2 regions of the Streptomyces sp. NBC_00442 genome follow, and region 1 is predicted to be linked to the other one. Evidence: predicted binding sites of a transcription regulator. Region 1 holds the regulator's gene; the other holds the start of a gene.

What was found. Region 1 encodes HspR, which represses chaperone genes until heat shock. Its sites were predicted from a motif close to TTGAGNNNNNNNNNCTCAA; they were not measured.
Region 2: a site for HspR is predicted at 1,322-1,340, ahead of lon (endopeptidase La). Genes of this name have one in related genera too.

Annotation. Positions count from the first base shown of each region.
Region 1 covers NZ_CP107918.1:4,028,171-4,031,579, forward strand. The annotation lists gene grpE (nucleotide exchange factor GrpE) at 1-596, shown strand, start outside; gene dnaJ (molecular chaperone DnaJ) at 642-1,829, shown strand; gene OG432_RS18145 (heat shock protein transcriptional repressor HspR) at 1,831-2,298, shown strand; gene OG432_RS18150 (helix-turn-helix transcriptional regulator) at 2,447-3,409, shown strand, end outside.
Region 2 covers NZ_CP107918.1:2,145,493-2,148,901, reverse strand. The annotation lists gene OG432_RS09465 (rhomboid-like protein) at 1-241, shown strand, start outside; gene OG432_RS09460 (GNAT family N-acetyltransferase) at 394-1,065, opposite strand; gene lon (endopeptidase La) at 1,363-3,409, shown strand, end outside.

The sequences.
Region 1 (3,409 bases):
CCTCCGGCGCATCGGAAGACGCCGAGCCGAAGGCCGCCGACTCCTCCGAGGAGGAGAAGGCGGCCCCGGCCGGGGACGCAGCCAAGGACATCGCCCTGCAGGCCCAGCTGGACCAGGCCCAGACGGCGCTCACCGAGCGCACCACGGACCTCCAGCGCCTCCAGGCCGAGTACCAGAACTACCGCCGCCGCGTGGAGCGGGACCGCGTCACGGTCAAGGAAGTCGCCGTCGCCGGTCTCCTGACCGAGCTGCTGCCCACGCTCGACGACATCGGCAGGGCCCGTGAACACGGCGAACTGACCGGTGGCTTCAAGTCGGTGGCCGAGTCCCTGGAGACGGTCGCCGCGAAGATGGGCCTCCAGCAGTTCGGCAAGGAGGGCGAGCCCTTCGACCCGACGGTCCACGAGGCCCTGATGCACAGCTACGCGCCGGACGTCACCGAGACGACCTGCGTGGCGATCCTGCAGCCCGGGTACCGGATCGGCGAACGTACGATCCGCCCCGCGCGGGTCGCGGTGGCCGAGCCCCAGCCGGGCGCGGCCGCCAAGGAAGAACAGTCGAGCGACGAGGAGAGCGGTGGCCCCGACAAGGGCTGACGCAGCGGTCATTGAAGAAGTGATCGTCCGGAAGGAGGGACGTCGATGAACACGAAGGACTTCGTCGAGAAGGACTACTACAAGGTTCTCGGCGTCCCCAAGGACGCCACGGACGCGGAGATCAAGAAGGCGTACCGCAAGCTGGCGCGCGAGAACCACCCCGACGCCAACAAGGGCGACACCAAGGCGGAGGAGCGCTTCAAGGAGATCTCCGAGGCGAACGACATCCTCGGTGACCCCAAGAAGCGCAAGGAGTACGACGAGGCGCGCGCCCTGTTCGGCAACGGAGGCTTCCGGGCCGGTCCCGGGGCCGGCGGGGGCAGCTTCAACTTCGACCTCGGCGACCTGTTCGGCGGGCAGCAGCCCGGCGGCCAGGGCGCGGGCGCCGGCGGCTTCGGCGGCGGGCTCGGCGACGTGTTCGGCGGCCTGTTCAACCGGGGCGGCGCGGGCACGGGCCAGCGCACCCAGCCGCGCCGCGGCCAGGACCTGGAGTCCGAGGTGACGCTCAGCTTCACCGAGGCGGTCGACGGCGCCACCGTGCCGATCCGGCTGTCCAGCCAGGCCCCCTGCAAGGCCTGTTCGGGCACCGGCGACAAGAACGGCACGCCCCGCGTGTGCCCGACCTGTGTCGGTACGGGACAGGTGTCGCGCGGCATGGGCGGCGGCTTCTCGCTGACCGACCCGTGTGTGGACTGCAAGGGCCGCGGTCTGATCGCCGAGAACCCCTGCGACGTCTGCAAGGGCAGCGGCCGGGCGCGCTCCTCGCGCACCATGCAGGTCCGCATCCCGGCCGGCGTCAGCAACAACCAGCGCATCCGGCTGCGCGGCAAGGGCGCGCCGGGCGAACGGGGCGGCCCCGCGGGCGACCTGTACGTCGTGGTGCACGTCGACGCGCACCCGGTGTTCGGCCGCAAGGACGACAACCTCACGGTCACGGTGCCGGTCACCTTCACGGAGGCGGCCCTCGGCGCCGAGGTCAAGGTGCCCACGCTCAGCGGTCCGCCGGTCACCCTGAAACTGCCCGCGGGCACCCCCAACGGCCGTACGATGCGGGCCCGCGGCAAGGGCGCGGTCCGCAAGGACGGCACCCGGGGCGACCTGCTGGTCACGGTCGAGGTGACCGTGCCCAAGGAGCTGGACGACAAGGCCCGTGAGGCCTTGGAGACCTTCCGCGACGCCACCGCGGGCCTCGACCCGCGGGCCGACCTGTTCCAGGCCGTGAAGGGAGCATGAGATGGACCCCCGCCAGCGCCGTCAGCCCCCGTTCGCCGGCCGGGCCTACGAGCTGACCGACGAGACGCCGGTGTACGTCATCTCGGTGGCGGCCCAGCTCTCCGGTCTGCATCCGCAGACCCTGCGGCAGTACGACCGGCTCGGCCTTGTCTCGCCCGACCGCACGGCCGGGCGCGGCCGGCGCTACTCGGCCCGCGACATCGAACTGCTGCGTACCGTGCAGGAGTTGTCGCAGACCGAGGGCATCAACCTGGCCGGCATCAAGCGCATCATCGAGCTGGAGAACCAGGTCGCCGCGCTTCAGGCCCGGGTCGCCGAGCTGTCGAGCGTGGTCGAGGGCGCGGCCGTCGCCATGCAGCAGCGCGAGGCCCAGGTGCACGCCTCCTACCGGCGCGACCTGGTCCCCTACCAGGACGTCCAGCAGGCCAGCGCGCTGGTCGTCTGGCGGCCCAAGAGGACGTCGGAGTAGCCCGGTCGGGGCCCGGCGCCCCCAGCGCCGCACAGGCCCGCCGTCCCGTTCCGGGGCGGCGGGCCTGTCGCGTGCCGTGCCGACGTGAACCGGCACCCCGATGGGGATAGGGTCGTCGGGCTCGAACGCAGGGAGGCGGGGGAAGGGCATGTCTGGGCAGGTGGCGCATCCACATGGGGCGGACCGGCTGTGCGCGGCCGGGGAACGGGCGTACGCGGACGCGTTGCGCGCCGGACGCATCGCGCGCGCGGGCGCGGGCGACGCCCCCTGCCTGATCGACCTGGGCCTGCTCCACCCCGACCCGGCCGCCCCCGCGTGGCTGCTTCCGACCTCGCCGCAGGTCGTGATGGCGCGGCTGCTGCGCGGCATCCACGAGGACATCGCGGCGAGCCAGGCCCGGACGGGCTCGGCGGCCGCCGCCTTCGAGCGGTTCGCCGCGCTCGGTACGCCCGTTCCGGCCGGCGGCGACGCCATCCGCGTCCTCGACGGCATCACCCGTATCAACGCGGCCATCGACGACGCGATAGCGGCCTGCACCACCGAGTCGCTCACCATCCAGCCGCGCGGCATCCGGCCCGAGCACATCCTGTCGCAGGCGCTGCCCCGGGCCGTCGACATGCTGGACCGCGGGGTGCGCATCCGCACCATGTACACCCACGTCGCCCGCTACGGCACCGGACTCGCCGACTATCTGCACCAGTTGGAGGGGCGCGCCGTGGAGGTGCGCACCCTGGACGAGGTCACCGAGCGCCTGCTGCTCTTCGACCGGACGGTGGCGATCATCCCGGCCGCGGCCGACGACAGCAGCGCGCTGGAGCTGCGCCATCCGGCGCTGGTGGAGTACCTGGCCACCGTCTTCGAGCGGCTGTGGCGGCTCGCGGTGCCGCTTGCCGAGGCGGTGCCCGTGGCCACCGACATCGAGGGCGTCACGCACCGCGAGCGGGTCATCGCGGCGCTCCTGGCGGAGGGCCACCAGGACGCGGTGATAGCGCAGCGGCTCGGCATCAGCGTGCGGACCTGCCGGCACCACATCAGCCGTCTCGCGGAGGCGCTCGGTTCGCGCAGCCGCACCCAGCTCGGCGTACGCATAGCCCAGTCGGGGCTCGATGCC
Region 2 (3,409 bases), 1.9 Mb from region 1:
TTCGCTGCACCGCCTCGACTACGGCATCAGCTTCGGCCTGATGGCCACGGTCGGGGCCCTCGCCGGTCTGCTCGTCCCCTTCCTGCGCTGGACGTCGCTCGCCGTGGTGGGCGTGCTCCTGACCCAGGACCTGCTGGACATCTCGGACCCCCTGGCCGCCTGGGGACACCCGATAGCGCTCCTCGTGGGCATCGCGTGCTGGCCGGCGGTGCGGCGGGTGGGGCTCGCACCGCCGGGCTGACCCCGGCCCGCTCGGCCGGCCGCCCCCGACCGGGCAAGGGCGTGCCACAGCTGCTTGACGTACTGGAGCACCTCGTCCCCGCTGCAGAGCTGCCGAATCCGGCCCATGCGGGCGAGCCGGGCGGGCGTGTGCCCGGCTTTCCCGCGGGGTGGTCAGCTCGTCGAGGGTTTGAAGACCAGGCTCGCCATGGGGGAGCGGGTCTCCCAGCCCAGGGAGGTGTAGAGGGAGCGGCCCTCGGGGGTGCCGACCAGGATGCCGGTGCGGGAGCCCGCCTCGTGGGCGGTGTTCTGCAGGGTGCGCATGACCAGGCTGCCCAGGCCCCGGCGCTGGTGGCCGGGCGATGTCTCGATCTGGTCGGCGACGGCGGTCGGGCCGGTCGGCGCGATCTGGCCGCGAGCCGCGAAGTGGCCCTCGGCGGTGCGGACGAGGACGCGGGTCACACCGCCCCGGGTCCATGAGGTGAGGGTGTAGCCGGCCGGCACCTGTGGCCGTTCGGCGGTGAGCGGAACGGACATCAGGAAGCCCGGCTTGTCGAACTGCCAGCCCTCGGCCAGCCACGGCCGTACGGTGTGGTCCTCGGCGAACAGTTTCAGCCACGTACCCGGTGCGCTCGTGGCGGCCACGAGGGCCCGGACGTCCGCCTCGGCCGGCACCGGAAGCACATGCCGCGACACGTGATGGACCTGCCCGGCGTCAATGGTCCAGCCCCACGGCCGGTCCATGGGATCCGACGTCCCGCGCGAAACGACCCAGCCGTCGATCCAGGCCCGCACCAGTGCCCCGATCGAGGCCCGGTCCGGTATCGCAGCCGTCACCAACGTCATTGCCGCCTCCTGGGGTGCGCATGGATGAGTAATAGATGAAATGGCGGTTTGAACCTTACCGTTTCGTTCTTCTCGTGCAACCCCCAGGGCGAGGGGTCCCTGCCGCCCGGCGGCCGTGCACCGCATCGCCCCGGGGTGCGGTCCGATCACCGGCCCGCACGCCGCGACCCCGACCGCCGCCCCACCCCTGACTGCCGCGCGCGCTTGATCGCTCAGAGCGAACGCCCCCCGGGGAACATTCCTCGACTCACATGCATTGAGTCGGCATAGCTCAACTTGACTGCCGAAGGGGAGATCATGGCTACCGAGTCCACGGCGTACACATCGACCAACCTGCCCGTGCTGCCGCTCGACGACGAGGTCGTGCTGCCCGGCATGGTGGTGCCGCTCGACCTGTCCGATGCCGAGGTGCGGGCGGCCGTCGAGGCCGCTCAGGCCGCAGCCCGGCCCGATGCCGGGAAGCCGCAGGTGCTGCTCGTGCCGCGGATCGACGGGACGTACGCCGCGACCGGTGTGCTCGGGACCGTCGAGCAGGTCGGACGGCTTTCCGACGGGGACCCCGGCGCCCTCATCCGCGGCCGCCACCGCGTGCGGATCGGCGCCGGCACCACCGGGCCCGGCGCCGCCCTGTGGGTGGAGGGCACCCGGGTCGAGGAGACCCTGCCCGAGCCCCTGCCGGGCCAGGTGACCGAACTGGTCAAGGAGTACAAGGCGCTCGCCACCGACTGGCTGAAGCGCCGCGGCGCCTGGCAGGTCGTCGACCGCGTCCAGCAGATCGAGGGCGTCTCCGCGCTCGCCGACAACTCCGGATACTCGCCGTTCCTCACCACCGCCCAGAAGGCCGAGCTCCTGGAGACCAGCGACCCGGTGGCCCGCCTCAGGCTCGCCACCGAGCAGCTCCGCGAGCACCTCGCCGAGCAGGACGTCGCCGAGTCCATCGCCAAGGACGTACAGGAGGGCGTGGACAAGCAGCAGCGCGAGTTCCTGCTGCGCCGCCAGCTCGACGCCGTACGCAAGGAGCTGCGCGAGCTCAACGGCGAGAGCGGCGATGACGACGAGAGCGACGACTACCGCGCCCGCGTCGAAGCCGCCGACCTGCCCGAGAAGGTCCGCGAGGCCGCCCTCAAGGAGGTCGAGAAGCTGGAGCGCGCCAGCGACCAGTCGCCCGAGGGCTCCTGGATCCGCACCTGGCTCGACACGGTCCTCGAACTGCCCTGGAACGAGACCACGGACGACGTGTACGACATCCGGGGAGCGCGGGCGGTCCTCGACGCCGAGCACGCGGGGCTCAAGGACGTGAAGGAGCGGATCACCGAGTACCTCGCGGTGCGCAAGCGGCGCGCCGACCGTGGGCTCGGGGTCGTCGGCGGCCGCCGCGGCGGCGCCGTGCTCGCCCTGGTCGGACCGCCGGGAGTGGGCAAGACCTCGCTCGGCGAATCCGTGGCGCACGCCATGGGCCGCAAGTTCGTGCGCGTCGCGCTCGGCGGCGTACGCGACGAGGCCGAGATCCGCGGCCACCGCCGCACCTACGTCGGCGCGCTGCCCGGCCGGATCGTACGGGCCATCAAGGAGGCCGGGTCGATGAACCCGGTCGTGCTGCTCGACGAGATCGACAAGGTGGGCTCCGACTTCCGGGGCGACCCGGCGGCCGCCCTGCTCGAAGTCCTCGACCCGGCGCAGAACCACACCTTCCGCGACCACTACCTGGAGGTCGAACTCGACCTCAGCGACGTGGTCTTCCTCGCCACCGCCAACATCCTCGAAGCCATCCCCGAGGCGCTGCTCGACCGCATGGAGCTGGTCAGGCTCGACGGCTACACCGAGGACGAGAAGGTCGTCATCGCCCGCGACCACCTGCTGCCGCGCCAGCTGGAGCGGGCCGGTCTGGAGGCCGGTGAGGTCGTCCTGGAGGACGCCTCGCTGCGCAAGCTGGCCGGCGAATACACCCGGGAGGCGGGCGTACGGAACCTGGAGCGCTCCATCGCCCGGCTGTTGCGCAAGGTGGCCGCCGAGCACGAACTGGACCAGCGCGAGCTGCCGTTCACCATCGCCCCCGACGACCTGCGGGGCCTGATCGGGCGGCCGCACCACGTGCCCGAGTCCGCGCAGGACCCGGCCGAGCGGCGCACCGCGGTGCCCGGCGTGGCCACCGGCCTCGCCGTCACCGGGGCAGGCGGCGACGTCCTGTTCGTCGAGGCCTCCCTCGCCGACCCGGAGACGGGCGCGGCGGGCCTGACTCTCACCGGTCAGCTCGGCGACGTGATGAAGGAGTCCGCGCAGATCGCGCTGAGCTTCCTGCGCTCGCACGGGGCCGAACTGGAGCTCCCGGTAGGGGACTTGAAGG